4 regions of the Paenibacillus sp. NRS-1782 genome follow, and region 3 is predicted to be linked to each of the others. Evidence: riboswitches for the same ligand, from Rfam matches in the RefSeq annotation. Region 3 holds a riboswitch; each other region holds the start of a gene.
What was found. Region 3 has a riboswitch for cyclic di-AMP ahead of ACIFQM_RS00100 (C40 family peptidase). Riboswitches for the same ligand answer to the same signal wherever they lie in the genome.
Positions count from the first base shown of each region.

Region 1 (8,130 bases), on a different contig from region 3:
TACAATCTAAAATACGTAATTCGGATAAAAATATAACTTAATTAAGTGATGAATGGTCTGGATGATCCATCTGAAGCCTGTTAATTGTGCGAAATTGCAGTTGTATTCCGGATAAAAAAAGCACTCTGCCACTGGAAAAAGTGGTGGGAGTGCTTTTGGCATTGGTGCTGGAATTTTGAAAACAGGCATCAGGGGGATGCAGGAGGCGTATAACGAGGGCGTACGAAGGAATCAGTGAAGTTCACCCGCGCTGGTGGCTGCTGCTCATATAGGGTGGCTGAGTAATGTAGGAGCTGGACCAATGCCTATACAGAAGTCCGCGCTGAAATGCGGTTGGCTCTGACTCAGGGACATTGTATTGTTTCCATGCGGCTAGCAGCTCGTTGGTCATTCGCTGAATAACAGGGTTCTTTTCCTCAGAAGGAGGATTGAGCAGCTTAAAAGCATCTTCGACACAGAAGGACACTGCCGCAGCAAGGTAGCCGTGAATGGTCTGCTCTACATTATTTCCAAGGGAAACGTTAATCCAACTATGAACGGTTGCGAGTGTACCAATCGCATTGTATTGGATGAGTGTAGCTTCGAGTTGGTCAAATTCAAGCCAAGGGTACAAGGCTTTGGCGAGCTTAAGCAGGCGTTGGCCAGATAGGCGTGACTCTTTCACATGCTGTAGGGAAGAGCGCTGGGCGTGCAGCATTTTATCAATGAGGGCGATACGCCAACCATCATTTTGCTGAACAGCGATATAGAGGCTTTTGATAGCCATGCCATCGAGGGATGTGAACTGAGGAAGCAGATCAGTGCGTACATAGTGTTCCAAGTCTTGTAAACAGGTTAAGCGGCCATTGCGAAACAGCTCCTCCAGCCCGTAGGAACGAGTGAAGCCACCGACAGGCAGGGAAGGGTCCAACAGCAATGCGTAGTTCAGCAAACGATTGCCTTTGTGCAATGCGGTTCGCCTCCTTGGAATAGAATGTTCATGTTAAATTAAATAACTTTAAAAAGCGCATTCAGAAAAGTACTTAGAAAAAATAGAGATATTATGTAATATATATTTACACTCATAGTGCTGACATGTCAAATTAAATATTTTTATAGCTATTACATGTTATATTATATGACTTTAAAATAATTGTTGTATTTATGTTTACAAATAGAATACAAGGGAGTATAATAAATCTGTTGCCTCAAAACATTAGAATTTGCGGTCGTGGTGGAATGGCAGACACGCTATCTTGAGGGGGTAGTGGGCGTACGCCCGTGGAGGTTCGAGTCCTCTCGACCGCATTACATGCAAGACACAGTTAAAAAAGCATCCTGACACGTTTTTGACGTGATTGGATGCTTTTTTTGTTATATAAGCTGAACTAAAATATCCTTTTTCCTAGCCGCAGGAGCAGTTGCCTGGATCGGCTGCTTGTGAGAAGGTGATGAAATAGCCTGTCAGCTTTGCTGTAAAAGCTTCTCAATATCCCCCGTCAGTTTATCTGGAGTTGTCTGTGGGGCATAGCGCTTAAATACGTTACCTTCGCGTGTAATCAAAAATTTAGTGAAATTCCATTTGATCGCTTTGGAGCCTAATACGCCGGGAGCTGTTTGGGTGAGGTAGCGAAATAAAAGGTGCGCCTGATCGCCATTGACATCTATTTTGGCAAACATCGGAAATGTAACTCCATAGTTGATCTGGCAAAACTCCGAAATGTCCTCGCTGGAACCTGGCTCTTGCTTGGCAAACTGATTGCTGGGAAACCCCAAGATTTCAAGACCCTGCTCTTGGTATTGGTCATATAGTTCTTGTAGCGCCTTGTATTGGGGGGTTAGCCCGCATTTGCTGGCTGTATTCACGATGAGCAGTACTTTTCCTTCGTATGTGGACAACGGAATTACGTTCCCTTGCAGGGTTTGTGCATCATATTCATAAACGGTCATGGTTTTCCTCCTAATTTGATATTCTACAATTAAATTGTAAGAAATTTAACGAAGAGTTGCAAACCTATAAATAGATGTAATGCGCCGTTTATCAGGTGCATACAGCACTTTTTCTTTCTCTTTTACAAATAAAGGACAAAAAACGCTCCCCATACGTCAATATTGACATGCCTCTTCATTTTCGAAAAGAGATGAAAAACCGAGCTTGAAGGAGCTGGGAGAAGAATATTTATGTTGTAAGCGCTGTTATTAATCTTTTATGCTCTAAAGACCGATTTATAACCCCGCAGGTGAGCTTTACAGTGTTCCTTGCGCGGGTGTATGATTCAAGACGTAATTTCAAATGAAGTGAATGAAGCAGCAACGAATTGTCTATAGCGCTGAATTTTGCAGTTGCAAAAGCGGGGGAACCAAACGGGATCTATGCGGCTTTTAGAGGGCCGTGTGTCTCATGGGGTGAATTTTCTGGCCAAGTGCCAGAAATAGGGCGACTCTCACGTCCGAATCCGACAGCTAACCTCGTAAGCGTACAGGGAGAGGCAACAAACCGCCGTGTGCAGCCATGGTTTATTTTATCATGGTTACGTAAGAAGCCGGAGGAAAGCCTTTTTCCTTTGGCTTCTTTTTGTTGTCTTTTTATACCGGGAGAGGAGCTACTGATGGAAGGTCGGCTAATCATTGTCACTGCACCAAATGAAACGGGCAGAAATTTTGTGAAATTGCTTATGTTCAAAAAACTGGCGTTTGCGGTTCTGACGAATAGCGCTCAGGAGGAACGACAGCTCAAAAAAATGGGTGTGGAGCATGTTGTGCGCATCAATACGATGCAAGCGGGGAAATGGAATTTTCCCAAAAAAGAAATTGGCTGCGTGTATTTGTTCGAGAACAGCTTGAATCTGACGTGCCGTTTTCTGCAAATATGCCGGCCGCTGACAGCAGATCCGATCTATGTCATTACACACGGCTGTAATCCTCAAGGGATTTATCGAGGTTTGGGAGCGGACCATGTGATCTACACTTTGAACGGAGAGGTGGGTTTCCTGCTGAACGGATAGTCGCTTACGGTGTGCTGGTATACATTAAAATTTGCGAATTTAGTTGCATAGCGATTTTACGAGAGTGTCAGAATGATGAATTAAGAACGGATACGGGAGGGTATGAACATGATGGATATATACATGCTGCTGGTGATGGCTGTGAGTTATGGAATGATACTGATGCTTGTACGCTGGTGTGATGCGCAGACCTCCAAAGGAGGGCGAAAGGGATGATGGTTGTGCTTGCGCTTACGGCTATTGTATTTGTGTATTTAATCTACGCACTCCTGAATCCTGAAAAGTTCTAATCAGCTAAGCAGGATCAAGCGGGCGGGGGACAGCAGATCATGGATGAAACATCAGAGTCAGCGGGCTTTCGCAAACGTGTGCATTCGACTGGTGCGATGAACCCGTCTGTTGTCCAAACGCAGGAGTATTTTGAGGGAGGAAATAGATGATGGAGCTGCTGCAAATTGGAATTGTGATTGTGATATTGCTGCTCCTGGTGAAACCAGTGGGCACCTATATATATCATGTGTTCTCCAATGAACCAAATCGGACGGATCGAGTCTTTGGCGGGACGGAGAAGTTGATTTATAAGGTTATAGGATTGAAAAAGCTGGAGAGCATGCGTTGGACCACGTATGTGATGAGCTTTATTGCTACGAATGTCGTGCTTGTAGCGATCAGCTATGTGCTGCTGCGCTTGCAGGGACTGCTTCCCGGTAACCCGACTGGAAACGGCAATATGGAGGCGTCACTGGCCTTTAACACGGTGATCAGCTTTATGACCAATACGAATCTCCAGCATTATAGCGGAGAAAGCGGGCTTACGTATCTGACACAGATGGCGTTTGTTACGATGATGATGTTCACTTCGGCTGCTTCCGGTTTTTCGGTTGCTGCGGCTTTTATGAGAGGATTGACGCGGCGCGGAGAAGGAATGGGCAACTTTTTTCAGGATTTTATCAAAGCGATTATACGGATTTTCCTGCCACTGGCCTTTGTACTTACACTGGTGCTGGTTGGATTGAAAGTACCGCAGACGCTTCAGCCTGCGGCGGATATCACGACGCTGAGCGGAACACAGCAGCAAATGGCCTTGGGACCCGTTGCTTCGCTGGAATCAATCAAGCACTTGGGGACGAACGGGGGCGGTTTCTATGGGGCCAACTCGGCGCATCCTTTTGAAAATCCAAACCCCTGGACGAATGTGCTGGAAATTTTGGCGATGTGGGTGATGCCGGCTTCACTGCCGTATACCTTTGGGCTATTCGCTCGTAATCGCAAGCAGGGGTGGATTATATTTAGCTCCATGATGGTACTGTTTCTCGTATTCCTAGCCATTACGTACGTATCAGAGAAAACGGGTAATCCGCTGATTCAGGCACTGGGGGTGGATGCTTCTCAGGGTAGCATGGAAGGGAAAGAGGTCCGCTTCGGCATCGGACAATCGGCATTGTTCACGGCGGTGACGACGGCGGCTACGACAGGCTCGGTCAATAACATGCACGATACACTGACTCCATTGGGCGGTATGGCTGCTTTGGGCGAAATGATGCTGAACGTCATTTTCGGCGGTAAGGGTGTCGGGCTGATGAATATGCTGATGTATGCGATTCTGGGTGTGTTTATATGTGGATTGATGGTCGGCAGGACCCCGGAATTTATGGGCAGGAAAATAGAAGGCAAGGAAATGAAGCTGATCGCGATTGCCATTTTGGTACATCCGTTTCTCATTTTGGTGCCGACTGCGCTCGCCTTTATGAGTCATTGGGGATACGATGCGGTCACGAACCCCGGATATCACGGGTTGACTCAGGTGTTATATGAATATGCGTCATCTGCGGCTAATAACGGTTCGGGATTTGAGGGTCTTGCGGATAACAACGTATTCTGGAACACGACAGCGGGTGTGGTTATGTTCTTTGGACGATATGTATCTATTGTTGCACTGTTAGCTGTAGCGGCTTCATTGAATGCCAAAGCACCGACTCCAGTGACGACGGGCACACTTCGCACAGACAACAAGCTGTTTGGGGCGATTCTGATCGGGGTTGTGCTGCTGATTGGTGCGTTGACCTTCTTGCCCGTCATCGTATTGGGGCCTGTGGCTGAGTTTTTGACCATGTGAAGAAGATGAACAGGAAGAAGAAAATGAGAATGAGAATGAATGAACGGGGTGCTTGATCATGAAGGAACAACGCAAACGCATGCTGGATAAAAGCATCTTGAAGCATGCGATCAAGGATAGCTTTATGAAATTAAATCCGATGATCATGATGAAAAATCCAGTCATGTTCGTCGTGGAGATCGGCACATTGGTCGTGCTGCTGATGCTGCTGTTCCCCGGTTATTTTGGAACGGGTAACGAAATGGGCTTTAACCTGGCGGTTTTTATGATTCTGTTGTTCACGCTGCTCTTTGCTAACTTTGCCGAAGCGCTCGCGGAAGGGCGGGGTAAGGCACAGGCTGCCTCTTTGAAAAAATCCAAGCAGGATACTCAAGCCAATAAGCTTGTCGGGGATGAGATTCAGGTGGTCAGCTCGACCGAGCTGCGCAAGGGTGACATTGTGATGGTGTCCCAGGGCGAGATGATTCCGAGCGATGGTGAGGTGATTGAAGGTCTTGCCTCAGTGGATGAATCGGCGATTACGGGAGAATCGGCCCCGGTGATCAAGGAATCGGGTGGTGATTTTTGCTCGGTAACCGGCGGGACGCGTGTGGTCAGTGACCGGATTAAGGTGCGGATTACGACAGAACCGGGCGAAACGTTCATTGATAAAATGATTTCGCTCGTGGAAGGCGCACAGCGCCAAAAGACGCCGAACGAGATTGCGCTGAATACCCTGCTGATCAGCTTAACGATTATTTTTATGATCGTGGTGGTGACACTGGCACCGATTGCTCGTCATTTTAACATTGACTTGCCTGTTCCCGTGCTTATCTCGTTGCTGGTCTGTCTGATTCCGACCACGATTGGAGGACTGCTGTCAGCCATCGGGATTGCTGGTATGGACCGGGTCACCCAGTTTAACGTGCTGGCGATGTCAGGCAAGGCGGTAGAAGCATCTGGAGACATCAATACAATGATTCTGGACAAAACGGGTACAATTACCTTCGGTAACCGGATGGCGAGCCAATTCGTGCCTGTAGGGGGCGTAGAAGAGGCAGAGCTAGTCAAGTGGGCTGCGATGAGCTCGATGAAGGATGAGACGCCCGAGGGGCGCTCAGTTCTGGAGTTGATGCGCAAGCAGGAGTACACACTGGATGAATCCTTGGCAGCAGGCGGGACCTTTATCGAGTTCAAGGCGGAAACCCGGATGAGTGGTCTGGATCTGGCCGATGGACGAAAGGTACGCAAGGGCGCGGTGGACTCTGTCCGGCAGTGGGTACTATCGCAAAACGGTAGCGTCCCAGCCGATCTGGAGGAAAAAGCGAATCAGGTGGCCTCTGAAGGAGGTACGCCGCTGGCTGTCGCGCTGAATGATCGGATATATGGCATTATTTATTTGAAGGATACGGTGAAGCCGGGCATGAAGGAGCGGTTTGATCAGCTCCGGGAAATGGGTATCCATACGATCATGTGTACCGGGGATAATCCGCTGACGGCTGCGACGATTGCGCGGGAAGCGGGTGTGGATGATTTTGTGGCTGAAAGCAAGCCAGAGGATAAAATTGCGGTTATTCGTCGTGAGCAGGAGCTGGGCAAGCTGGTTGCCATGACCGGGGACGGGACGAATGATGCTCCTGCGCTGGCGCAGGCTGATGTGGGGCTTGCCATGAATAGTGGCACGGTTGCAGCCAAGGAAGCCGCCAATATGGTGGATTTGGATTCCGATCCGTCCAAGATTATTGAGGTGGTCGCTATCGGAAAACAGCTACTCATGACACGCGGTGCATTGACGACATTCAGTATCGCGAACGATGTTGCCAAATATTTTGCCATTATTCCGGCGATGTTCATGCTGGCGATTCCGCAAATGAGCGCATTGAACGTGATGGGGCTTGGCTCTCCGCTATCTGCTATTTTGTCGGCGCTGATCTTTAATGCTGTTATTATTCCGCTTCTGATCCCGCTGGCCATGAAGGGCGTGAAGTATAAGCCCATGAGCTCGGATCGTCTGCTGGGACGGAATTTGCTGATTTACGGTTTGGGCGGTATGGTGGTGCCGTTTGTTGGCATTAAAGCTATTGATTTGCTAGTACATTTGTGGATTTAACGCAGCCTGTGAAGGTGTGCATTTTGGATACTGAATGGAAGCGGAAAGGGTGAGCAACATGAGTGGCTTTTATCGGATGATGTCTGGACGCAGATTTGCTGCCCACGAAAAAGCCGGGTCTGCCCGGCAGGGGAATAACAAGCGTCCAGAGACGGGGGCTGTGCCGAATGGACAGCCGGAGAGAGAAGAGATGCGGGGAGGCACCATTATAGGAGTAGCCTTGCGTACCTCGGTACTGATGATCCTCCTTTGCGGCCTCGCTTATCCGCTGGTTAGCACGGGCGTGGCACAGGTATTGTTTCCGCAGCAGGCGAATGGCAGTATGCTTCGTAATGCCGAGGGTCAGGTAGTCGGCTCCGAGCTGATCGGGCAGTCCTTTGCGAATCCGGCATTTTTTCAGGGGAGGGTATCGAGCATAGATTATAATGGGGCCGGTTCAGGCTCCAGTAATTACGCACCGTCCAATCCGGCCTTGATACAGCGGGTCAAGGATTCCATAGCGGATTGGCAGAAAAATAACCCGGATGTACCGATCAATCAGGTTCCTGTGGACCTGATTACGAACTCTGGCTCTGGTCTGGACCCGCATATCTCGCCGCAGGCGGCACAGGTTCAGATCCCGCGTATTAGCGGCTTGACCGGTATTGCGCAGGATAAGCTGAAGGTACTGGTGCAGGAGCAGACCGAAGGGCGCAGTGCCGGAGTGTTCGGTGAGCCACGTGTGAACGTGCTCAAGCTGAACCTCGCGCTTGAAGCACAAACGCAGGCACAGCCTGCCAAGTGGTAAGTCTAGAGGTTGGAATAGAGTGATCAAAAAAAGGTATCCCGCAGCCATTTGGCTGGTGAGATACCTTTTTTTGATTTTATTAAGTGTTGCTTAGCTCTCAATGACCTGAAACGATTTGAACGATAAGCACCACATTCAAAACAATGATGACGGC
Region 1 is NZ_JBITPH010000004.1:79,402-87,531, reverse strand. Features, by position in the region: gene ACIFQM_RS01300 (urease accessory protein UreF) at 242-931, opposite strand; tRNA gene ACIFQM_RS01295 (tRNA-Leu) at 1,205-1,287, shown strand; gene ACIFQM_RS01290 (glutathione peroxidase) at 1,444-1,929, opposite strand; cyclic di-AMP (ydaO/yuaA leader) riboswitch at 2,298-2,473, shown strand; gene ACIFQM_RS01285 (hypothetical protein) at 2,589-2,984, shown strand; gene kdpF (K(+)-transporting ATPase subunit F) at 3,197-3,274, shown strand; gene kdpA (potassium-transporting ATPase subunit KdpA) at 3,424-5,100, shown strand; gene kdpB (potassium-transporting ATPase subunit KdpB) at 5,159-7,189, shown strand; gene kdpC (potassium-transporting ATPase subunit KdpC) at 7,248-7,976, shown strand; gene ACIFQM_RS01260 (Nramp family divalent metal transporter) at 8,074-8,130, opposite strand, start outside.
Region 1: linked by a shared signal. The riboswitch ahead of ACIFQM_RS01285 (hypothetical protein) and the one ahead of ACIFQM_RS00100 (C40 family peptidase) in region 3 are both predicted to bind cyclic di-AMP.

Region 2 (8,130 bases), on a different contig from region 3:
ACCCGATTTTTCATAACCGTCGTAAGGATGCGTCATGAGTGCTATATCACAATCATCAAACAACCCGGCAGCCGCCATGGGGACCTTGGCACCGCGTGTTTCCTCGGCAGGTGTGCCGTATACTCGTACTTCTCCACCGATCTCGTCAATGACCGATTTGAGGCCAACAGCCGCTCCTGTACTCATCATACAGATCAGATGGTGTCCGCATGCGTGTCCCAGACCTTTCAGGGCGTCATATTCTGCTAGAAAAGCGATGACCGGACCGGGTTTTGCGGCTTTATAAGTCGCAATAAAAGCCGTTTCGATACCTAGAACAAGAGCCTGCACTTCAAATCCGTGAAAAGCCAATTCCTCTTTTAGACGAGCAGCCGCCAAAAACTCCTCATTCCCCAGCTCTGGGTTTGCGCCAATATATATAGAAATATCCTTAAAACTTTGGGCATGCTGCTCAATGGTACGTTGGATCGTCTGTTTAAAATCCATGCTAAAAACTCCTTTATATATGCTGTAATGTAGGTACTAAGCTAGAGTGCTGAATTTGTACTATAACATTCATTGCATAATCATGCATATTCATTTATAATGACACAATCTTATTTATTATAAAGAATTTAAGGAGAGAAAAAAAGATTGAAAAAGGCATATCGTTTTACCGCCCTTATTCTGACGGCGGTTATCTTGCTGTTGGCTGGTCTTCCGATGCTTACTGCATACGGGACGGAAGCGAAGACACAGTCAAAACTTGTACTCGGCATGAGTGCCGATTTTCCGCCTTATGAGTTTCATAAAGACATTAACGGCAAGGATACCATTGTAGGATTTGACGTTGATATCGCCAATGAAATTGCCAAGGATCTGGGTGCAGAGCTGGTCATTGAGGACATGAGCTTTGACTCGTTGCTGCCTGCCCTGCAAAGCGGTCGTGTAGACCTGGTACTGTCTGGTATGACACCAACGGATGAACGCAGAAAGAGCATTGATTTTTCGGATGTATACTACCACTCCAAGCAAGTCATTATGGTACGTCCGGAGGATAAGGACAAATATCCGATGATGGCTGCTTTGAAAGGCGAGAAGATCGGGGCACAAAAGGGCAGTATTCAGGAAGAGATTGCTCAAAAAGTGCCCAATTCCTCTGTAACTTCGCTGGATAAAATCTCCGACCTGGTACTCCAGCTTCGGACACAGCGTATTAACGCTGTCGTGATTGAGGATACAGTTGCTAAAGGATATACGTTGGACGGTACGGTAACGCTCGCCAAGGCGGTGCCAGAGGATGAGGGAGCAGAAACCGCTGTAGGTATTCGTAAAGGAAATGCTGAACTGCTGGCCTCTGTAAATAAAACGTTGACTCGCCTGAAAGCAGACGGTTCTATTGAAAAGTTTTCCACAGAAGCGAGTGCGCTCAATGCGGATCGACAGGTTTCATCCAATAACATCGTGGATATATTTTGGAAATATCGCAGCTTTTACGTTACGGGTATCGGCTACACGTTGTTGCTGTCTGCGCTCGGGGTACTGTTCGGATTTATCATTGGTCTGATCATCTCTCTGCTGCGGATGAGTGGTGTACGTATCATTGAATGGTTGGGTACGGCCTACGTAGAGGTACTACGTGGTACACCTATGCTGGTACAGCTTATGATCATCCATTATGGGGTTGCTTTGACGCTGGGCGTCAATTTTACGCCACTTCAGTCCGGTATTATTACGTTATCTCTGAATAGCTCGGCTTATCTGGCTGAAATTTTCCGTGCAGGTATCCAGGCAGTGGACCGTGGTCAGATGGAAGCAGCTCGTTCACTCGGTATGGGACGAGGCAAAGCTATGCGTCACGTCATTTTACCGCAAGCGTTCAAGTCTGTACTGCCTGCGATCGGCAATGAGTTTATTACGATTATTAAAGAGTCCTCCATCATTTCTACCATCGGTATCGTGGATATTATGTATCAGGCCCAAGTCATTAAGAACATCACCTACGAAGGATTAAGTCCGTTCGTCATCGCGGCTGCTATTTATTTTGTAATGACATTCAGCTTGTCGAAGCTGTTGGGTTTATGGGAAAGGAAGTTGAGAGCCAGTGATCACCGTTAAACAACTGCGTAAATCGTTCGGCAAAAGTGAAATTTTAAAAGGCATTGATATAGATATTGCCAAAGGCGAGGTTGTTGTCGTCATTGGCCCGAGTGGTTCGGGGAAAAGTACATTTTTACGTTGTATGAATCTGCTGGAGCAGCCGACCGACGGGGAGATTTTGTTTGAGGGCGAGCCGATCACAGCTCGTGGTCATAACATTAATGCGACTCGTGAAAAAATGGGGATGGTGTTCCAGCATTTCAACCTGTTCCCGCACAAAACGGTGCTGCAAAATCTGACGCTTGCGCCAACTCAGGTTAGGGGCCAGTCTGTGAAGGAAGCTGAGAAAATTGCGCTGGAGCTGCTGCGCACCGTTGGACTTGAAGACAAAAAGGCCACCTATCCAAATCAGTTATCCGGTGGACAGAAGCAGCGGATTGCGATTGCACGCGCCTTGGCGATGCAGCCGCATGTAATGCTCTTCGATGAGCCGACTTCGGCTTTGGACCCTGAAATGGTCGGGGAGGTGCTGGACGTGATGAAGAAACTGGCTGAGGGTGGCATGACGATGGTCATCGTGACCCATGAAATGGGCTTTGCCCGCGAGGTAGGAGACCGCATTATCTTTATGGATAACGGTCAAATTGTGGAGCAAGGTACACCGGAGCAGGTTTTTGGTACTCCAAGCCATGATCGTACCCGGGATTTTCTTGCCAAGGTTTTGTAAGAAATGAGCTTGTAAAGGCTATGAAGAAAGCTCTCCGCGTTGGAAGTTTGACGGGGGGCTTTTTCTTTTTTTTGTCATCCTCGTTCATATTTTTGTAACTAATTTCGATTTCATGATGACAAAATTGTAACACATGTAGTATGATGTTCAAGGTTCCCAACATTTTCATGCAGATAAGGTTACAAAATTGTGATATTATGCAGTGAGCCAAAACTTACCGGGGCAGCAGACAGCTACGACAGACGCTGAATGCGGGACCCAAAACCATGGGAAGTGCGGGGGACGTAACAACGGCAGTAACTTCTGATCCGTCTTCATACGAATGGATGGAAGGTTGCCTAGGGGTGAATTGCATTAAGCATAGGGCTTCTCCTGAGTCCGAATCCGACAGCTAACTTCGCAGGCATAACAGAGGAGGTACATATCTTTTGAAACATCTGAAACGTATTGGAAAAACAATGAAATTTGCGGTGCTGGCAGTAGCCATTGCAGGATTGGCGCAGACAGCCGGGGTAGCCGACGCTGCTTCGCTTCATACGGCCAAGGAAGGTGACACCTTCTTTTTACTTGCTCAACGTTACGGGGTATTTGTAGAAGATCTGCAAAAGGAGAACCCGGATGTTGCCGCCAGCAATATATATGCAGGAATGCAAATTAAGGTGCCGGACGAGAACAAGTTAAAGGCCGCTTCGGATTCGAAGCCTCAGCTTCTTTCCGAGAAAGCGCCAGCAGGTGACGGTCAACAGGTTGAAGCATGGGGCAAAACATTCAACTACAGAAAAGTAGTTGACGTGAAGGCCACAGCGTATTCCGCAGCAGCCAGTGAAAATGGAAAATGGGGAGCGGTGGACTATTTCGGAAATCCGCTTAAGCTCGGTACGATTGCGGTAGACCCCAACGTAATTCCGTTGGGTACGAAAGTGTTGGTTACAGGCTATTCCCACCCGGGGCTGCCGGATCAATCTTTTGTAGCAGTAGCACGTGATAAGGGCAGCGCCATCACGGGTAAACGGATTGATATTTTCATTCCAGGCAGCCCATCTTTTGTGAGTGACTTTGGTTTTCAGAATGTGAAGCTGTATGTCATTGATAAATAGACTATGTAAGCAAATGAATTAAGTGAACATAATATATATTATGTAAACTATAATCAAATAACGTAATCGCAGGTTCAGATCATATATGGGTCTTGTCGATTAGTAAAGGGCTGTCTTGACCGCAGAATGCATCTGCTGACAAGACAGCCCTTTACTGTTATTTCCGCTCCGAGGTGTGAAGTAGCCGGGGAACCGTGACAAATTTGTAGCCCTTGGCTTTCAGCGACTGAATGAGACCCGGCAGGGATTGAACAGTGCCTTTCAGATTGGAGCTTTGACCTCCACCTGCGTGCATTAAAATGATAGAGCCTGGTCCAGTAGCCGGGATCACATTACGCTGAATTTGTGTTTTACTGAGTCCCTTCCAATCGAGGGAGTCTACGTTCCAATTGACAATCATGTAGCCGTGACGACGCGCCCATCGGATCTGAGGCTCCGTAATTTCACCATAGGGCGGGCGGATCAGCTTGGGTCGAAAGCCTACAGTGGCCTCCAAAATATGTTCTGTTTTCTTAATCTGGTTGCGAAAGCGTTCCGGTGAAGCCTTCCTAAAATCCGGATGGGTATAGGAATGGTTGCCTAAGGCATGGCCTTCACGTACGATACGGCGAATCATGCCCGGGTGTTTTTCCGCACGGTGACCGACAATAAAGAAGGTGGCTTTGATCCCATTCGCATGCAAAATGTCCAGAACCTGCGGCGTATACCGGGAATCGGGCACGTCATCAAAAGTCAGGGCAATTTGCTGAGTGTGCGGGCCGCACATTTTGAAAATATCCGCATGTTTTTTTCGAAGCATGGCTAATGTGGGAGTGGCTCGTTCTCTGCTCTTATGTGCTGAAGAAACAACAGTCGCTTCCTTGGAATGAGTCGTTCCGATATCGGGAGGCGCATCCGCGTGAACGGGAAAACTCGAAAATGCTAGTAACAGTGACATGATTGGCAATATTCCCCTGTACGGCATATGTATCCCCCTTTCCGTGCAGTGGTTCCTTCTGTTGCTTTCATTTATTATGTACCTGACATGTTGAAATTATGCTGCTGAACAGGTTAGACTATTGAATGGTTGAGTGGAAATGCAGCACAATACGGATGTAAGTGCAGATCACGAAGCTAAACGAACATATTCTATTAAACCTGACCGAAAACAGCAGTATTTTCGCAGCTTTTAGCCTTTAAATGGATTCGGTATCCAGTGATTACTGGTGTATAATGGGGTTGCAATTCATATTGTACAGAGATGGAATTAAAGGAAGGATGGATCAAAGTGACCGACTTGTTTACTCCTTATCAATTAAAGGGACTCTCTTTAAAAAATCGAATTGTAATGCCCCCCATGTGCCAATACAGTGTGGAGGCCAAAGATGGAAAGCCAAATGATTGGCATCATGTCCATTACGTTAGCCGGGCAGTAGGTGGCACCGGGCTGATTATTGTGGAAATGACAGCGGTCCACCCGGATGGACGCATTACAGATCATGATCTGGGTATTTGGAGTGACGAGCATATTCCTGCATACCGTAAAATAGTGGAGGAAGTCCACAAGTACGGTGCCAAAATCGGAATTCAATTAGGTCATGCCGGACGAAAGGCTGAAGATGCCGACTTGCCTGTTGCACCGTCCTCGATAGCTTTTAGCGAACGTTTCAAGGAGCCGCATGCTTTGACGACAGCCGAAGCCAGGGAGCTGGTTCAGGCTTATAAGGAAGGCGCGCGCCGCGCGGTGGAAGCCGGGTTTGATACAGTAGAAATTCATGGCGCTCATGGTTATCTAATTCATCAATTTCATTCCCCTTTAACGAACACAAGAGAAGATGAGTATGGACAGGATTTATCGCTGTTCGGTGTTGAAGTGATTCAGGCTGTTAAAGAGGTGCTTCCGTCTGATATGCCTGTGTTGATGCGGATATCCGCCAAAGAGTATGTAGAAAACGGATATAATGTGGAATACATAGCGGGCATAGGGGAACGATATCGTGATGCAGGTGTGGATATTTTTCACATCTCCTCTGGTGGCGAGGGGCCGATTGGTTCCAATGGCGGTCCATCTGCGCGTGCGGGATATCAGGTGGATTTGGCACGTGATATACGTGAAAAGCTTAATGTGCCTGTAATCGCTGTCGGTCTACTGGACGATTATGAGGATGCCCGGCGGGTGATTCAGCAAAAAGAAGCTGATCTGGTAGCGATAGGACGCGCCATGCTGCGCGATCCGTATTGGGCGCTGCATGCGTCGCGGGAGCTGAAAGTACAGGCGGATATCCCGGAGCCTTACTTGCGCGGTTTTTAGAATGCACTTTATTTTTTAGAATGCACTTTGTCCGATAATATTTTTGAAACTCTATTTGCAAAGCTTGCGTAAACATGTGTACAGAGCTTAAAATTTAAGCATTCAACACTAGGAGGAACTTCACATGTCTATTTTCAAACGTTTAAGAGATCTTACCATGTCCAATATCAACTCCATTATTGACAAAGCCGAAGATCCAGTTAAAATGACAGATCAATACATTCGTGATATGCAAGAGGATCTGGAGGATGCAGAGAAAGCGGTAGCCGCTCAGATTGCCATTGAGAAGAGATTCAAACAGCAGTACGAAGAGCAGGCTGCTCTGGTAAAAAAACGTGAAGAGCAGGCCCATACAGCAGCAAAAGCGCAAAATGTGGATCTGGCTCGCCGCGCGTTGGAAGAAAAGAAATCTGCTGAGCAAAAAATGACCGAGTTTAAGGCTGGCTACGAGCAGAACAAGGCGGCAGCCGATAACCTGCGCGGTAAGCTGGATGAAATGCGCAGACAGCTGACGGAAATGAAGAACAAGCGTGAAACGCTGGTTGCCCGTTATAATGCAGCTAAAGCACAAACGGAAATTAACAAAGCAATGAACGGTTTTAGCTCCGATACGGCAACTGCCGGGCTGAAGCGCATGGAAGAAAAAATGCTGCAAGCAGAGGCGCGTGCTGAAGCAAGCAACGAAATGTCCTCTAAAGAAAAATCGCTGGATGAGGAATTCAAGGAGCTTGATAAGAAAAGTGCCGTGGACGATGAGCTTGCCGCTTTGTTGAAGCAATACGACAATAAATAAGGTTATAAGCATGGCCGCCTGTGTGGCTGCTAAGGAGCGAAGGGGAACCGTTTTCTCCTTCGCTTTTCCCTGCCCGGAGGCGTAAATCAACATATATGAAGGTCAAGATGATGTGGAGGATGGTATGAAATGCATTTTTTAGAAACGATGAAAGCGATGCTTGTATGGACTGGCGCGGGTGCCGTTTTGTTGTTCGTATTGATGTACATTGATTCTTTATTTACGAAGTATAAGGATTTTGCAGAAGTGAAAGCCGGTAATATGGCCGTAACAGTCCGGTTAATTATGAAGCTGTTTGCACAGGGGTATATTTTGTCAAGCTCCATTGCTACAGCTAACAATTTGCTGGAGGCGCTTGTGTATTCTGTGATCGCCTTTGTCATTCTGTTTGTTTTGGAAGTTGTCGTACGTCTATTGCTTCGGTACTGGGCACAGCTTGATCTGGATAAAGGCACACAGGAAGGAAAAATCGGCTTTGGTCTGTTTTCAGGTACGCTGCATCTGGTCGGCGCTTTAATCATTGCGGCATGCTTCTAGGCTAAAGAAAGGCAGGGGGAATCATCATGGGTGTATGGAAACGAATTTCGAATCTGTTTACCAAGCCAGAGCCGCCAAAAGCGGAAAAGAGTATGCTTCATTTAAATCCCGGCGATATCTGTGAAGTGTCGCTTGTCACATATGAAGTGGTGGGCCGAGTACATAACCGCGCTCGGAATGCCGTTGTTCTGACGCTTCAGGATGGTAATCAAGTCAGCTACCTTCACATTGAGGAACGGGAAACGCTGCAATTCGGACTGTACCAGGCTATCGATGGCAGACTGGACAACCCGGAGGAAGTGCCAACGATTCTGGAGCTGGATGATACAACATATCATTTGGAAGAGCAGTATTTTGGGCATGTTACGGTTATGGGCCGTGCTCCTTTTCGACAGGGTGGAGAGCAGCATGTTTGGCAGTATCAGTCGGATGATTACCATCTGCTGCGTGTAGAGTGGCAGGACGGCCGCTTTATGCTTTATGAAGGAGAAGAAGTAATTACCGGAGACGTCAAGGTTATTCGGGCAAGCTAGGAGAGGGTGACACATGAGCAAACGCACCTGGCAGTATGCATTAAAGGTCATTGTGGCGCTGAGCTTGTTCGTAT
Region 2 is NZ_JBITPH010000009.1:132,802-140,931, forward strand. Features, by position in the region: gene ACIFQM_RS02825 (M20 family metallopeptidase) at 1-486, opposite strand, end outside; gene ACIFQM_RS02830 (ABC transporter substrate-binding protein/permease) at 634-2,097, shown strand; gene ACIFQM_RS02835 (amino acid ABC transporter ATP-binding protein) at 2,084-2,806, shown strand; cyclic di-AMP (ydaO/yuaA leader) riboswitch at 3,053-3,227, shown strand; gene ACIFQM_RS02840 (3D domain-containing protein) at 3,235-3,903, shown strand; gene ACIFQM_RS02845 (polysaccharide deacetylase family protein) at 4,061-4,867, opposite strand; gene ACIFQM_RS02850 (NADH:flavin oxidoreductase/NADH oxidase) at 5,171-6,193, shown strand; gene ACIFQM_RS02855 (PspA/IM30 family protein) at 6,318-6,986, shown strand; gene ACIFQM_RS02860 (DUF350 domain-containing protein) at 7,116-7,523, shown strand; gene ACIFQM_RS02865 (DUF4178 domain-containing protein) at 7,550-8,056, shown strand; gene ACIFQM_RS02870 (DUF4247 domain-containing protein) at 8,070-8,130, shown strand, end outside.
Region 2: linked by a shared signal. The riboswitch ahead of ACIFQM_RS02840 (3D domain-containing protein) and the one ahead of ACIFQM_RS00100 (C40 family peptidase) in region 3 are both predicted to bind cyclic di-AMP.

Region 3 (8,130 bases):
CTCCAGTTTGTACCGCCACAGCAAGAGGAAGAGTACGAATTTCAGAAGGAAAGATTGCTTCAGGGAGAGAGTATGGTGTCTATTGAGTCCATTCGAATGCGTAAGGATGGAAGTACGATAGAGATTAGTATGAGTACATCGCCCATTCTGGATGAAGAAGGCCAAATTCTGGGATTTATCAGCGTCTCGCGGGATATTACAGGCCGCAACCGGATGGAGGAATTGCTGCGCAGATCAGAGAAGCTGACGACGGTAGGACAACTGGCGGCAGGGGTGGCGCACGAAATTCGTAATCCGCTGACCACGCTGCGCGGGTTTCTCCAGTTACAGCAGCAAAATAAAGCGCTGAATCTGAAGCATAACGATATTATGCTGTCTGAGCTGGATCGTATTAATCTGATCGTCAGCGAATTTTTAATATTGGCGAAGCCACAGGCGGTTCATTTTCAGAAAAAAGATGTGCGCTATATTGTGAGTGACGTTATTTCCTTGCTCGATAGTCAGGCGCATCTGCTAGGCATTGTGTTCGATCTACAGGTAACGGAGGAGCTTGCCCTCGTATACGCCGAAGAAAACCAGTTAAAGCAGGTATTCATTAATTTGCTTAAAAATAGTATGGAGGCCATGAGCAAGGGGGGTACGATAACGATTCATTTGTTCTTGGAGGGAGAAAGCGTTAAAATCTTCATACGGGACCAAGGGACGGGCATTCCAGCAGAGATGCTGTCCAAGCTGGGGGAACCTTTTTTCACAAACAAGGAAACAGGTACAGGACTCGGACTTATGGTCAGCCAGCGTATTATACAGAGTCATAAAGGCACACTGGATATTGAAAGCATAGAGGGAGAGGGAACGACAGCCCTTGTGCAGCTTCCAACTGCTGAGCCTGAGGAACTGGATGGGCAGCAGAAGGAAGCGTGACAGTAGAAATGGAGGGTACACAGGTTGCGCATTAACAAGTTTATCAGCGAAACCGGTTTTTGCTCGCGCCGGGAGGCGGACAAGCTGGTAGAGAGCGGACGCGTGACGATTAACGGCGAGGTGGCGGTGCTGGGCAGTCAGGCGGAGGAGGGCGACGATGTCCGTGTGAACGGCAAGCCACTCCGCGAGAAGTCCGGTCACGTATATATTGTTTTGAACAAGCCGGTGGGTATTACAAGCACGACAGAGAGCCACATTCAAGGGAATGTTGCCGATTTTGTGGGGCACCCGCAGCGGATTTTTCCAATCGGGCGTCTGGATAAAGATTCGGAGGGTCTTATTTTACTTACCAATGACGGAGATATTGTGAATAAGATTTTACGGGCGGAAGGCAAGCATGAGAAGGAATATATCGTAACGGTGGATCGACCCGTCACACCATCTTTTATACAGGGGATGTCCACAGGTGTAAAAATACTCGGCCAGCGGACGCTCCCCTGCGAAGTGACGCGTGTATCTGAGTACGTATTCCGCATCATATTGACGGAAGGGAAAAACCGTCAGATCCGGCGCATGTGTGCTGCCTTCAGCTATGAGGTGAAGAAGCTGCAACGTCTGCGGATTATGAATATTCGATTGGGGTCGCTTCAGAGAGGCGCCTGGCGTGACCTGACAGAGACGGAGAAGCAGGAGCTAGGTGAGATGCTGAATTATACACTCAGCTAAACCTGAGGGCTTCTCATGGCTGATAGATAGCAGGGCAATGGATAGGACAAGAGGCAGAGTGGAATAGCACAATGAAAAGGCACCAGCTGCATAAAAAATGCGGCGGTGCCTTTGTCTATATAACATATACATAATCAACCTTCATTCGAGCTTGAGGTAGGACTGATAACTTGTGTGCCGTTCTGATACTTACGTAGTACGGAAATTTCGACACGGCGGTTTTTGGAGCGTCCTTGACCATCCTGATTGCTTGCTAGTGGACGATACTCACCATAACCGATGGATACAAATTTGGTTGGATCAAGCTGCGGATTGAGTAGCAAAATGCGCAAGAAATTCAGAGATCGTTTGGCACTCAAATCAAAGTTGGACGGAAACTGACTATTGGAAATCGGCACATTATCTGTATGGCCTGATACGATGACATCATAGCCAGGAAATTGCTGGAGCATGCTGGAGATGGACTTGGCCAGCTTTCGTGCTTCCGGTTTTACCTCAGCCTGACCCGATGAAAACAGGGCGTTATCGCTAATGGTGATCATGAGCTGGGATTGGTTCAGCTTTGTATTGAGCAGCGGAGTCAGACCATTATTTTCAATATACTGATCCATTTGCTTTTTGAGCTTTTTCAAATCCTCTTCTTCCCGCTGGGCGAGTTGCTTTTGCAGTTCAGCCGTAGAAGTGGCTTTAGACTTTATAGGTTGTGTTACCTGTTCTTTATTTTTGCCCATATCTGCGGATTGTGACGATGGATTGGCGGCAGAGTGATCCAGTATGCCGGTGCCGCCACTAAAAGCCGCACTCATGGATTGAGCCATAGTTTCAAATTTTTTGGCGTCGATCGCACTCATCCCGAATAAGACGATGAAAAGAGCTAGCAGAAGGGTCATCAAGTCGGAATATGGCAACAGCCAGCTTTCGTCGGCATGCTCCTCGTGCGGTTCATGTCTTTTTTTACTCACCGGAATCCCCATCCTTCTTGATCAGGGTAGCCCGTTCGGTTGGAGTCAGGAATATCGTCAGCTTCTGGCTGATCGCAATGGTGGATATACCTGATTGAATTGAGAGCAGGCCTTCGACCATCATCAATTTAAGCTCCACTTCTTTTTTGGATAACCGTTTCAGCTTATTGGACATTGGATGCCACAGGACATAACCTGTAAAAATACCAAGCAACGTCGCAATAAAGGCTGCCGCGATGGCATGAGACAGCTTGGCCATGTCACTAAGATCGGCCAGAGCGGCAATCAGACCTACGACGGCACCGAGTACCCCGAGTGTTGGAGCGTACATACCAGCCTGAGAGAAAATCAGCGCGCCGGAGCGGTGTCGATCCTCGGTAGCGTTAATGTCCTCCATTAGAACATCCCGCACGAATTCCTGATCATTACCATCAATAATCATACGCATACCACCACGCATAAAGGGATCGTCGATCTCCTCTACCTTGGATTCCAGCGCAAGCAGACCTTCGCGACGGGTAATGGATGCCCATTCGGTAAACGTGCCGATGAGCTCTTTACGGTCCAAAAGCTTTTGTTCGGTGAAAATAACCTTGAACAGTTTTGGAATCCGTTTGATTTCTTCCATCGGGAAGGCCATAAAAATACTTGCTGCCGTTCCGACAAAAATAATCATGTAAGCAGCGGGGTTGTTGACCAAGTTGATTACTGGCGCGCCTTTGAGAATCATCCCGACGACCAATGACACAATCCCGAGTACAAGTCCGATAATGGTTGAAATTTGCATGATACACCTCATCCATGAGAATAGATTTTGAATCCTTTCATGCCGCTGGGGTCGTCCTTGCCCCAGGCACGTCATTACAAGACGGATTATAGTATTTATCGACAAAACTCTCTTTTTTGTTAAGTACGAATTTCCGGTATAATAAGGTGATTATGTAATGAATGGCGGAAGAATTGGAGGAAATGGCATGGGAGTGAAGCACGGACGGGAGTATGAACAAATTTTGAACGATTTGACAGAGGCTGTGGGACGCATTCCAGATAGCTATGAATTTTTCGAAATGGAAGCAGAAGATTGGGACAGGCTGGACCCGGCAGGGCGTCAGGAAGTCAATGAAGCGCTGGCTGAAGACCTGTTTTATGCGCTGGGTACAGAGCCCGTTATCGCTGTGGGCAGCGGTGTTGTCATCTATGAACCGGAGCAGCACCGTATCTATGTGCTCATTGGAGATGAGGAGTTGACGTCGGTACCTTTGATTTGAGCAGGCCGTTTAATGGATTTATCAACGGGGCCGTGGTAATATGGACACCAATATATCGTAGTTTTGGTCGCATTCAAGCGGCTGAAAGGCTTCCGTATAAACAGGGAGGAGTCGTATCATGCCTTTTACACAAGAAGAGATTGAAGCACATCTAGAGAAGCTGGAGGGCTGGGAACTGGAGGAAGGACGATGGATTGTCCGGAAATATAATTTTTTCAGTTTTATGAAAGGGATTGCATTCGTGGATGAAGTTGCTGCTATATCGGAAGCATTTAATCATCATCCATTTATTACGATTGATTATAAGACCGTGACCCTGCGTTTAACCTCCTGGGATGACGGTGGCATTATGGCCGTGGATATTAAGGAAGCCCAACAATATAATGAAGCTTTTGAGAAAATGCGTAGCAGTCATTGAACTAATCGTGGCCTACCGTATGATAAAAGCGCCTTCGATATACAACAATGCAGTTGTATGCCGAAGGCGCTTTTATCATAGAACACGAGGCTGGTGGTCGGGAAGATACACCATACAATGAAACGGCTTCTTGCCATCGGGAGTCTGACGTTCATAGGTATCCGTAAGCTCAAATCCGGCAGCCTTGTAAGCCCGGATGGCGCGCCCATTCCAGGTCAGCACCTCCAGATCAATTTCATTTTCAGGGTTGCGTCGTCTGGCTTCCTCGGCAATGGCACGGACAAATTCGGCGCCTCTGCCATGCCCGCACAATCCGGGATGCATTCCCAGACCTAGCCGGGTCACGCCAAGCATCGGGAAATATTGAGCAAATCCGGTTAGTATGTTCTCGTCATCCAGTACAGCTACATATTGCTCCTCGCGGAGCGTGGGGCTTCCAAATTCGACCTCAAGCACCTTCATTTGTTCCCAGGGTAGCCAGCCGTATATATTGTAGGGTGGATCATAGCGCCACTCACATATCGCAGCCGCCTGCTGCTCGTCCATCGGCACGATTCGGTAGTTAGATATTGAGGCCGGCATGTTTTCCCATCCTCCTTTTACAATACTTAAACTATTAACAACAGATTGTAGACAAGTTGCAGGGGATTGGCAAGCGTGTTTATTTCATGCTCAAGTCGGGTATACATTCAATAAGAAGGCTTTACTGCTCATATGCTCCCTCGCCGTGACGGTAAAATCGACGATGTTCGCAAAAACTGAAACCTTTTGAGGTGTCAGTTCGTCAGTAAAATTAACGTTTCTGATGTTGCGGACATAAAAAGCCGCAATTCGATTCCGGCCAGAATCAAATTGCGGCTCAGGTTAGCTTGCTGTTCGTTAGTTATTCTACGTTGTCGTCATCAGGAGTTTCAGAAGCTACAGCGTGGTAAGCATCTGTACTCATAATTCTTTTGGCACCGACATATCGGTTAGCGTAATAATTTTCGTTCAGTGAGCTAACAACTACACCACGTGAAGATGAGGAGTGGGCAAATTTCCCTTCACCCATGAAGATACCTACATGGGAAATGCCTCTACCTGTGGTGTTGAAGAACACCAGGTCTCCAGGTCTCATTTCATCGCGGGATACGGAAGATCCCATTTTGAATTGTGATCCGGATTGATGCGGCAGTTTAATTCCCAATTTTTGATATACATACATTGTGAAGCCGGAGCAATCGAATCCGTCGAGTGTAGTGCCTCCGCTTCTATAGCTCGTTCCTTTGGTATCTTGGATCACCTGGTCCATCTTGGAGTCTGCAAATGCACTGCCGCCACCGAATGTAAAAGATGTAAAGGCAATGGCAAGACCCATGACTGCGATTGTTAGTTTCTTCTTCAAAAAAAAATACCCCTTCCAATGCCTGCGAGGTTAGCTTAAGGATTCGGTAGAAGGTTCCCCTATGATCACTCTGTTGCGAGATCAATTCACCCAAACTGGTTCCCCCGCTTCCTAGGTGCCAGGAATTAGGCTTAACTTAAGATGTGCACCTTGGAGAGCAGTATTCACGATAACGATATTTTTAAGGTAAAGGTTACAATAAAGATTACAAAGTTGTTACTATCAGTTCACTGCGATTATTGTAACAAAGTTGGCTGGCTTTGGCAAATGTTTCATCGCAAAAAGTTACAAAAAAATCTGCTCCCTTTATCGAGGGAACAGATTTTGCTAAGAGTATTCAGTTAGGTGCCGTTTACATGAATAGAAATGGATATAGATAGTCTCCTTCCGACAGCCAAAAATTGCTCAGGAGGAACGGAGTGGGGGTTCAACCTCTGCCGGAGATATCAGTATGCCATAGGCGGTACTGTGAACTGATGTGCCATAGCCTGACCAGACTGGTAACAAAATGATACGTTTGCTGGAGAATGAGTGCCAGCATGCCAGTCCAAATCATCGCCACCATGCCGAATAGGCCAAGGACAAGCAACACACCTGCGCCGAGCAGAAGCGAAATACCGATAGCCGCGAGGATTTGGCGAAAGAAGGCGAGCAGCGACGACAGTATGGCGTGACCACCTACGGTGCCTAGCTGCATGTACAGGATGCACTGGCGGATGAACCAGCCATAAGCGATCCAACCGATGGCATAGGGCAGCACATGCAGCAGATAGGCGGGAGATTGCAGCGCCCCGGCTACGATAGGGTAGAGCCTCGGTACCATCCAGAAAGCAGGGAGCAGCAAGAGCCCAAGCTCGATGACGTAATAGATCAGCGATGATAAACCATGACGTTTCATTCCACGGAAAAAAGACAGACTTTGTGGCTCGGTCGCATGGGTGTGCAGACTTTGGTATATTCCCGCCCGGATGAAGGGGGTAATCAGTATACGCAGCACCGTTGCCCCCAGTAGTATCCACAGATACATATGAACCTCCCGGTTGTCTGTCAGGGCAATCTGGCTCTCCATCCAAAATAAGGTCTGCCCCAGTTCATTTTGCCCCTGATCAGGGTAGCGCAGTAGTAGGGGAGTAACGGCGGATTGTACCACCCGATAGAGAAAAACGCCCCATAGCAGTCGATACAAAAATAGAATGATGACAATATAAAATTGTATGCGCACAAGCGCCCAGCCTTCTTTTATAACGGTACGCATCTATAGACACCTCACCATGACAGACTTCCAAGCAGTGTCTCCAGCAGCTTGGTTACACTTATGCTCCAGCGGGTCTGTGTTTTCTCGTTCAGTTCGGCCTTCAGGTTGTTGTTGATATGCTTGTTCTCCAGCGCAATCGTGTACAGTGGATCAATAATCACATGGGAGACTGGAGATGCACTGTTGAGTCGATAGGTGGTGCTTTTGCCCATGCCGTCCCAAGCCTTGAATATCGTTGTACCGTCCTTGAAGGTAATTTGAACAGGGACCTTGGGATAATCTGCCCCTTTTTTGCTGAGTGTAATGGTTGCTTCGTATCCGTTGTCCAGCTTACGGTTCGTAATGCGATCCACTGAAAAATCCGCCATCTGGCCGTCGTATACATATTGTTCAAAATAGTGGCTCCATGAACGTCCGGTGACTCTTTCGACGATACGCTGAAAATCCTGTGAGGATGGATGCTTGAATCGGTAGGTCTGGACGTAGGTACGCATAATTCGGTCCATTTTTTTCGCGCCGACCTGGCGCTCAATGCCACGCAGCACCAGCTTGCCCCGAGAATAGGCATTTTGTGCATATTTAGCAGCTGAGCCGTACTTCCAAGACTCACGGTTTAACGGCTGCGGGGAAGATACCTGTCCAGACTGTAACGGCAAGTTGGGGATCAATCCGTATTCTTGCTCCATGAGCCGTTCCTCTGCATAAGAGGTAAAGCCTTCATCCAGCCATGGCTCCTCGAATTCGTTGTTTGCCACCATTCCATAGAAATATTGATGCCCAATCTCATGAACAACTGTCCGCTCCAGATTATAGCCTGGATTCAGGTTATCCGCCGCTGCAGCCGTAATGAGTGTGGGATACTCCATGCCGCCCGCGCCGCTGCCTGCTTTGGGTGGTACAACGATGGACAGGGTCGAATATGGATAAGGCCCGTACCACTTGCTGTAATAGGAAAGAGCGGCCTTGGCTGCGCTCATATAGCGTCCCTTGAGCTCCTTGTGCGATGGATCGAGATACAGCTTGATTTTGACACCCGGCACCTCGGCAGAGGAAAATGGTTCTTCTACGGCTACAAAATTGGGTGAAGCGGACCATGCAAAGTCGTGTACGTCATCGGCGTAAAATTGATATATTTTTTGTCCATTTTGCCGGACGGCTCCACGGGTGGGGAATCCAGTTGCGGCCACGATGTATGT
Region 3 is NZ_JBITPH010000001.1:11,684-19,813, forward strand. Features, by position in the region: gene ACIFQM_RS00065 (PAS domain S-box protein) at 1-921, shown strand, start outside; gene rluF (23S rRNA pseudouridine(2604) synthase RluF) at 946-1,647, shown strand; gene motB (flagellar motor protein MotB) at 1,782-2,609, opposite strand; gene motA (flagellar motor stator protein MotA) at 2,602-3,396, opposite strand; gene ACIFQM_RS00085 (hypothetical protein) at 3,584-3,877, shown strand; gene ACIFQM_RS00090 (4a-hydroxytetrahydrobiopterin dehydratase) at 3,996-4,295, shown strand; gene ACIFQM_RS00095 (GNAT family N-acetyltransferase) at 4,371-4,877, opposite strand; gene ACIFQM_RS00100 (C40 family peptidase) at 5,179-5,679, opposite strand; cyclic di-AMP (ydaO/yuaA leader) riboswitch at 5,684-5,821, opposite strand; gene ACIFQM_RS00105 (hypothetical protein) at 6,107-6,934, opposite strand; gene ACIFQM_RS00110 (M1 family metallopeptidase) at 6,946-8,130, opposite strand, start outside.

Region 4 (8,130 bases), on a different contig from region 3:
AATATTATATCAACCCGAAAAATAAGTTGTCAATTTAATTTTTTGCGAACAGGAATATGCGTATAAAAATGCCAAAAAGCCCCTGTACACAGAGGCTTTTTATCCAGATAAATCCTATTTAACAGGTTCAAACCTTAGATTGCGGAAGGCGTTACTTTAAGAGTCGACAAATTTTCCAGCTTCGGCAAACCGATACGATAACTTCCCCGGGTTTCGATACCACCTACGCCACGGCTGCCACTAATCGTCTGATGAAACAAGTCGCCCATGTTCACTGTATCACGGATCGACGTAAAGGCAGCCTTGGCAGCCACATATACCGGGTCCAGCGCGTGAATCAGTATACGCCCTGGTGAGCTGGCAAAGTTCGCTCCTGCACGCAGCAGCGCTTCAAAATGGGACTGACACGCTCCCGCCACAATCGTCAATGAATCCAGATGACGTTCATATTGTCTCGCTACCTGGATCGCCGCCACAAAATTTTGCGAATTTTTATAGCTTTTCAGGCTATATAAATCATAAGGCTGTGGCTGCTTCAACACCCCGTCATGTCCGGTAATGACTACGATATCCGGGCGAATACGGGGAAGCAGACGATACAACGTGTCGGCCATAGCTGATTCGTGAACATGATGTCCCTCTGCAGGAACGCGAAGCTGCTCATATAAGCTGAGACATTTTTTCAAATAGCCGGGGTCCCCATCCAGATGAAGTACCTTGCCGGGCATTTCAAAATACGTCGACTCCACCGGATCACTCCACTCCCCGATCAAAGCCGCCTGACTGCGGGCTGCTTGCTTCTGTCGTGCCTGCTGCAACAGATTGAGAGACTCATCCGCCTTAATATGGGCCTGCCGTGTCTTCCCGCTAATCTGGTCTGCAGGCACCTTGACCAGATCGTTCACAGGGGAATCGGCAAGAAGCCGAAATTCCGTCCCTTTAATGATCGCTTTATCCCGCTGGATGTCCTCAACGCGAAACGTGACATCTCCGCCATACGATTTTCGAACGACCAAGTCTCCTAAAATCATCACACTGTATCACCCCTCCCATATCGTATGGGTGAATGCACAGTTTGGTTCCTTATCATGCTCAAGAGCTTATACAAACCAGCCACAACCGTGCAAAGCGCAACCAGAGACTCTCTGATTGCTGCTAAGCGATAGCTCGTACGTCAGGTCAGGAAATCCCGGCTTCCAGCAACACAGCGCTCAGACGCGCAAATTCCTCGATACTCAGCGTCTCGCCCCGACGGGAAGGCTCTATGCCTGCCTGAAGCAACAGCGGCTCCAGCGTGTCCCTGTTCTCTTTGGTAAAGAAGCGGCTTTTCAGGTTATTCGAAATGGTCTTGCGACGCTGGGCAAATGAAGCATGTACGACTTCGAAGAAATGCTGCTCGTCCACCACCTCTACCGGAGGCACTTCCCGCACACGCAAACGGATGACCGCCGATTCTACATTCGGCTGGGGAATAAATACCGTATTCGGTACGATGCAGACCAATTCGGGTTCGCTGTAATATTGCACTGCAATACTCAAGCTGCCGTAATCCTTCGTCCCAGGAGACGCTGCCATACGCTCAGCCACTTCCTTTTGAATCATGACGACAATATTCTCCAGAGGGAGCTTGTCCTCCAGCAGCCTCATCAGAATCGGTGTAGTGACGTAGTACGGCAGATTAGCGACGACGCTCACTTTACTGACCCCGGCAAAATCGGAAGCAAACACCTCTCGCAAATCCAGCTTCAGCACATCCCCATGGCGTACCTTCACATGCTCATAAGGGGCCAGCACCTCTTCGAGAATAGGCAAAAGCCGCTGGTCAATTTCGACAGCTGTAACTACCTTGGCCGATTGCGCCAGCTTCTCGGTCAAAGCGCCAATCCCCGGACCGATCTCCAGTGCGCCCTTCGTTTCGTCCAATCCCGCAGCATTCACGATCTTGTTCAGAATATTTTGATCAATCAGAAAGTTTTGTCCCAAGCTCTTCTTGAACGAAAACCCGTGCCGCTGAATAATTTCCTTCGTGCGCCGCGGTGTTGCTATATTTTGAATCCCTGTCATACGGATATCACATTCCTTCACTTTCAATTTGTGCCAGCGCACCGGCAAATTCCTCACGGCTGATCTGGAACACAGCGAGCCGTTTATGTAACTGCTTACCGTTACAGTAACCAATACCCAGCATATTACCCAAAGCCATACGTCGTGCAGCAGCATTCGGGTGGGTGATCAGCCCGGCGTCAATCAGGTCCGCCCAATCAATTAGCGGATCGGCCCCTTCCACCGTCGTATGCACCCGTGCCAGAGCATGTCTGATCGCTTCAGGCGAGGCATTCTCCACGCCAATATCCCCTTTGCGCGTCGCTTCTGCCTCTGGTATAAAGGCCTGCTTGCAGCCAGGCACCTTGGAGGCGATAATTTTGCGGATACGCTCCCCTGCATGATCGGGATCGGTCAAAATAATGACACCCCGCCGCTCCTGCGCCAGCGCAATTTTGCGCAGCGTCATTTTATTAATGGCTGAGCCGCCCGTTTCTATCGTATCCGCTTCGACAGCACGGCGAATAGCGACCGTATCATCCCGACCCTCTACCACGATCACTTCCTTGATCATTTGCGTTTCCCTCCACTGCTACACAGTCAGCTATATTCATCTTTCCCTGCTTTTGAAAACAAAATAAGAAGAGGGTATCCTCTTCTTAGCATGGCATAACTATGATGTTAATACTATCGCATTGCCCTAAACATATACAACACGTTTTTAGTTCATTTCAGGCTTCACGGGTCCAATCACATATACGGTTTTACCGTGCTTGCGACCAAACTGATTGGCTTGACTCAAACTCTCATAATACACATCGATTTTGTGGCCTTTAATTGCGCCACCGGTATCCTCCGCACGGCGGAAGCCCACCCCTTCAATATATACCCACCAGCCGATTGGAATCACACTCGGATCGACAGCGATGGTGCGTCCTTCCGTGACACGCGTGCCGGATGCGGTACGTGTACCGATACCTGGCTCCTGTGACGAATAGGCCGTCATGGAGACGTTTTGTAATACTTTGTTATATTTAAAATTCACACCTGCTTTACGGACAGCATTGTCCGAACTAACCCGTGTTGCCTTAACGGCATCTTCAGGACCGACAGAAGCAGCCAGAACGACCGGTTTTTTCTTCGTTCCTACCGCAATCACCTTATCCACACGATTCTGTGCGACTTCCTTGTTTACCAGCTGCTTGGATACCAATTTTCCGTCATGGTATACCTTTTGAACATGCTGGACCACAACACCCGTTTTACCGCTTTGGATGACCCGATTATCACCTTTATAGAGACTTGGATCGGCCGTTTTGATGACCTGATAAGGTACCTGTTGCTTCTGTTCAACCTGCTGTTTCTTCACACGGATGATTTTTATGTCCATGTTAGACGAAACAGAAGCATCCAGAGCAGGATAAACTTTATCATTTGACGATAATTTATAGCCCGAGGTGCGAATGGCACCCTCTACTGTATTTTCTGTTGTGTACAATTTTTTCGTCTCGTTGGCTAAGGATAATTTGACCTGATTGGCACGTTTGATGACTACGCGATCCCCATCCTGTACTGCTCCGTTCAGCGGCATCGAAACCGTATCATGCGGCTGAAGTGAAATCGAATGCTCTTTGAGCAAATCTTGGAGCTGGGATTGCCGGGTTTCTACCGCAGATGCCTTACCATCGATGACAAAAAAGACCTGTTTTTTAGATTCAGTGTACACCAGAATTGAAATCATAATCGTTAGTGCGATTAGAAAAATAGCAACCAAAGCAGCCTGGCGCACATTTTCTTGCTTCCAACGCAATACGTAAGACATGCTGGATGAGCGTGACTCATGGGTCTCCTCTTTTTGGAAAATGCCCATTTCCTCCGTCCTCCTTACATAGCCCGCCGTCTGGAGTAAGACATAGTTGAGATTGACGTGACTATAACAGATTTTCTACAAGACAAGCCCGTAATGCGACTGTCCTGCACCATGTACCCGTCTTCGCGGCATGCTGTCCTCCCCTGTTTAATCACAGTATGATGACAGATTTTCTTTTATTCACAACAAAAAAAGCCAGAAAAAGAGACTAGAGAGCTCTTTCGTGGCTTCCGGCATGTGCGAATATGCGGAAAAATCATGCACGAGATGGCTTCTCTCTTGTTACGCTTACGGGGTTAGCTGTCGGGTTCGGACGTAGAGAGACGCCCTAGCTTGGGTCAACCGCTCATGGCGGTCGCCTTCGCATTCACCCCGAAGACCCAGAAAGAAATCGAAATACGGCCCCTCCACCTGTTCAATCCCATCCGGGAAAAGAATTTCGGTCGAGCCGGCTGGACGGAAGAGACGTTCCCTTCTTGCCATACGCCGGACGTACTGTAAGCCATATCGGTTCCCCCGTTCCCTGTAAAAGGGACTCAGCGAGACTGGTTCATGAAATGAGCTGTTGATGTTTACACTCAAACAACAATTCACTGAAAAGATGATATCCTGTTTCTATGCATGTTGTAAAGCAGGTTTCAAGTACATTTTTTAAAATATTCGGTTAAAATATTGTAATATTCTCGAGTTTCCTGCAACAAATTCATGATTAGCTTCGTCTATCTCTTTATTTTGATCGATTCCTTCACTTTTTCACTTAATGTCAAATCGTTCCAAGGCATTTTGGGTCGTTATTGACACTAATTCCTCCACCGTAATTCCCTTGATTTGGGCAGCCGCCTCTGCGACCAGTCCCACGTGTGCGGACTCATTTCGCTTCCCGCGGAACGGATGGGGCGTTAGATAGGGAGCGTCCGTTTCAATGAGCAGACGGTCCAGCGGCACCTGTGCGAGTACCTCCTTTGGCTGCTTGGCATTTTTGAACGTTATGGGTCCGCCAAAAGAGAGGTGAAAGCCCATATCCAGCACCATTTTAGCCGTCTCCCAGCTTCCGGAAAAGGAATGCATGACTCCGCCAACCTCACTCGCCTTTTCTTCACGCAAAATCTTAACAATATCTTCATGCGCATCCCGGTTATGGATGACAATTGGCATGTGCAGCTCACGAGCCAGTCCAATCTGGTTGCGTAGCACCCGATGCTGTACATCCTTCGGTGATGTGTCCCAATAATAATCCAGACCAATCTCCCCGATCGCCACGACTTTCTTATGACTGCATAACGATGCAATCCATTCCAAATCCCCCTCCTGCATCGTAATCGCATCCTGTGGGTGCCATCCAATTGCCGCATAAATAAAATCATACGTCTCAGCCAATTTCATCGTGGATGGAATCGTCTCACGATTAAATCCGATATTAATCATGCGGGTTACTCCCGCTTCGACAGCACGTGCTATAACTTCTTCCCGATCTTCGTCAAATTGCGGCGCATCCAGATGGGTATGAGTGTCAAATAAATTCAAAATTCATGTCCCCTTATTTACTTTTATTGGCATATGTTTGTCTATTGTTTGACAAAATAATTCCTTATTTCGGCAGGAAGCTTGTCCTTTACCCCATCCAATTTGTTTTGGGGATAGTACATGTGATATTTACCCCGGTGAATACCGCTAATGGAGCGCACAATTTCCGATACTTCGGAAATTTCTCTCACTTCTCCTTTACGTCCAAGCAGTAAAATCTGGTTGTCCGTCGAGCCACCCTGCCGAAACACATCATAAGGAAGATCCGTCGGAAAATCAATTTCCAGATCATATTCGGGATGTAAACCAACCTGCTTCAGCGCTGTCCGAATGTCGTCAATGGTATCTGTATCCATATTTTCAATCTCTACATATTTATACAGCTTGCGATCCATAAAACGGGCGCTCAAATCGCTTAAAATCTCGTCCTTTTCCTGTTTCCACTGACTGAATACTGTCTGAATCAAAGACTCATCGAGCATCAAATATTGTTCCACCGTAAGCTCTCCCCGAAAGAGATCCGGCAACGGTTCCAGCAGAAAACTAAACTCATATCCGTTTCCAAACAGCTCCTTCGCCCGCTTGAAAATCTTACGCAATAAAATTTCCGAGCTGCGCGTCACAGGATGAAAATAAATTTGCCAATACATCTGATAGCGTGACATCAGATAATCCTCTACCGCATGCATACCTGACTCCTTCACTACAATTCTTCCATTATGAGGACGCAACAGCCGTAAAATACGATCCAGATCAATGGTGCCATAATTGACGCCTGTCGAGTGAGCATCCCGCAGCAGATAATCCATGCGATCCGCATCCAGTGGGCTTGTGATCAGGTTAACGACAATTGGCTTGTCATACGTTTTGGCAATGACCGCAGCCACCTTCGTTGGAAGCTCTTCATCGACTTGCTTCAGCACAGCGTTAATCTCTGTATTCCCCAATACAATCCGGCATGTCCAATCCTCGTGGTTCATATGAAAGGCTTCTTCTATGGAATGGGAAAACGGACCATGCCCCACATCGTGCAACAAAGCCGCACACAGCGCGACTAAACCTTCTTCCTTCGGCCAATCGGAAAATTCGCCGCGTTCAAATTGGGAAATAATACGCCGTGTAATCTCGTACACACCTAGCGAATGCGAAAAACGACTATGCTCCGCTCCATGAAACGTAAGATAAGATGTACCCAACTGCCGAATGCGGCGCAAGCGTTGGAACTCTGGAGTATTGATCAAACGCCATATCACTGTATCCTGAACATGGATATAGTTATGTACCGGGTCCTTAAAAACTTTTTCTTCACTAAGTGGCTGGTGCAAGATATCAGCTCCTTTAATATTCTGAATAATGGATTAAGATACAATAAAATCCTAAACGATCTCCTTCATTCGACATCGTTTGTCGTATTATGTCGAATTATAGATTTTCGACATTTCCAAATCGACAAATGGCTAAAATCATCAATAAAATAAGGTAATACACACACATCATGCTCTTTATTCAAAATATTTTTGCATAATCAAGCTGTTAGCAAATTTTTAAGGTTGACTGTTTTGGGAATCGTTGGTATAGTAAATATCAGAAAAGAGAAAAATTTGTCGAATCATGACACTTATATTATTTTAAAGGCGAGAGGAGCCTGATTTATTATGATGAAATCCACTGGTATTGTAAGAAAAGTTGACGAGCTCGGACGTGTTGTTATTCCAATTGAATTGCGCCGCACATTGGGTATTGGCGAAAAAGACGCTTTGGAAATTTATGTTGATGGCGAACGCATTATGCTCAAAAAATACGAGCCTGCTTGTATCTTCTGCGGCAACGCCGAGAACGTAATTTACTTTAAAGGGAAAATTGTTTGTCAAGATTGCATCTCAGAAATTCCAACACCTGTGACAAACTAAGATTTTTAGTATATAATAGACTCATAAGAGATTGTTAATTCTAACCTTTTTCATATACACTCCTTGTTGCCTTCCACGGTTTGAACCCAACCGTTGGAAGGCCCTTTTTTGTGTAAGGAAGTTTTTATAAAAGAGCGTTATATACATCCCTTTTGGAAATGGAGCGGTCGGTAGCTGTACGCTTCATAGCGTCCTTGCGTGTCAGCCCTTCTGTCTCATAATGCGCAACGTGGGCCTCCAATGATAAGGACTGCCACCATGCCTGTCGCTCCTCTTCCTCTTCTGCTTCGCTTTTCCCTTCAACTACCAGGCAATATTCACCAAGTGGTGGATGCTCCTCCAGTCTGGCAAGACATTGCTCCGCCGTTCCTCGTAACCATTCCTCATGCAGCTTGGTCAACTCACGTGCAAGCACCACTCTGCGTTCTCCCAGTGTTTCCTTCAATACCGTCAACGTCCGCACAATACGATGAGGGGATTCATAAAACAGGATCGTGCCGTGAGATACCTGAAATGACTGTAGCAGCCTCTCCAGATCTTTTTTCTCTCGTGGAGGGAATCCGGCAAATGTAAATCTTTCCGTATCCAGTCCAGAGGCAATCAAAGCTGACAATGCTGCGTTCGCCCCGGGAATGGGAATAACGCTAACATCCGCCTCTAGCGCCAGCTTGACCAGATCCGAACCCGGGTCCGAAATGGCCGGCAGACCTGCATCGCTAACCAGTGCCAAATTTTTTCCTTCTATTATATAACGTATCAACTCAGGCCCACTGGCAGCTTTAT
Region 4 is NZ_JBITPH010000038.1:9,162-17,291, reverse strand. Features, by position in the region: gene yabG (sporulation peptidase YabG) at 135-1,031, opposite strand; gene rsmA (16S rRNA (adenine(1518)-N(6)/adenine(1519)-N(6))-dimethyltransferase RsmA) at 1,180-2,064, opposite strand; gene rnmV (ribonuclease M5) at 2,072-2,617, opposite strand; gene ACIFQM_RS14100 (G5 domain-containing protein) at 2,765-3,913, opposite strand; cyclic di-AMP (ydaO/yuaA leader) riboswitch at 4,183-4,465, opposite strand; gene ACIFQM_RS14095 (TatD family hydrolase) at 4,667-5,437, opposite strand; gene ACIFQM_RS14090 (HD domain-containing protein) at 5,479-6,762, opposite strand; gene ACIFQM_RS14085 (AbrB/MazE/SpoVT family DNA-binding domain-containing protein) at 7,093-7,347, shown strand; gene rsmI (16S rRNA (cytidine(1402)-2'-O)-methyltransferase) at 7,472-8,130, opposite strand, start outside.
Region 4: linked by a shared signal. The riboswitch ahead of ACIFQM_RS14100 (G5 domain-containing protein) and the one ahead of ACIFQM_RS00100 (C40 family peptidase) in region 3 are both predicted to bind cyclic di-AMP.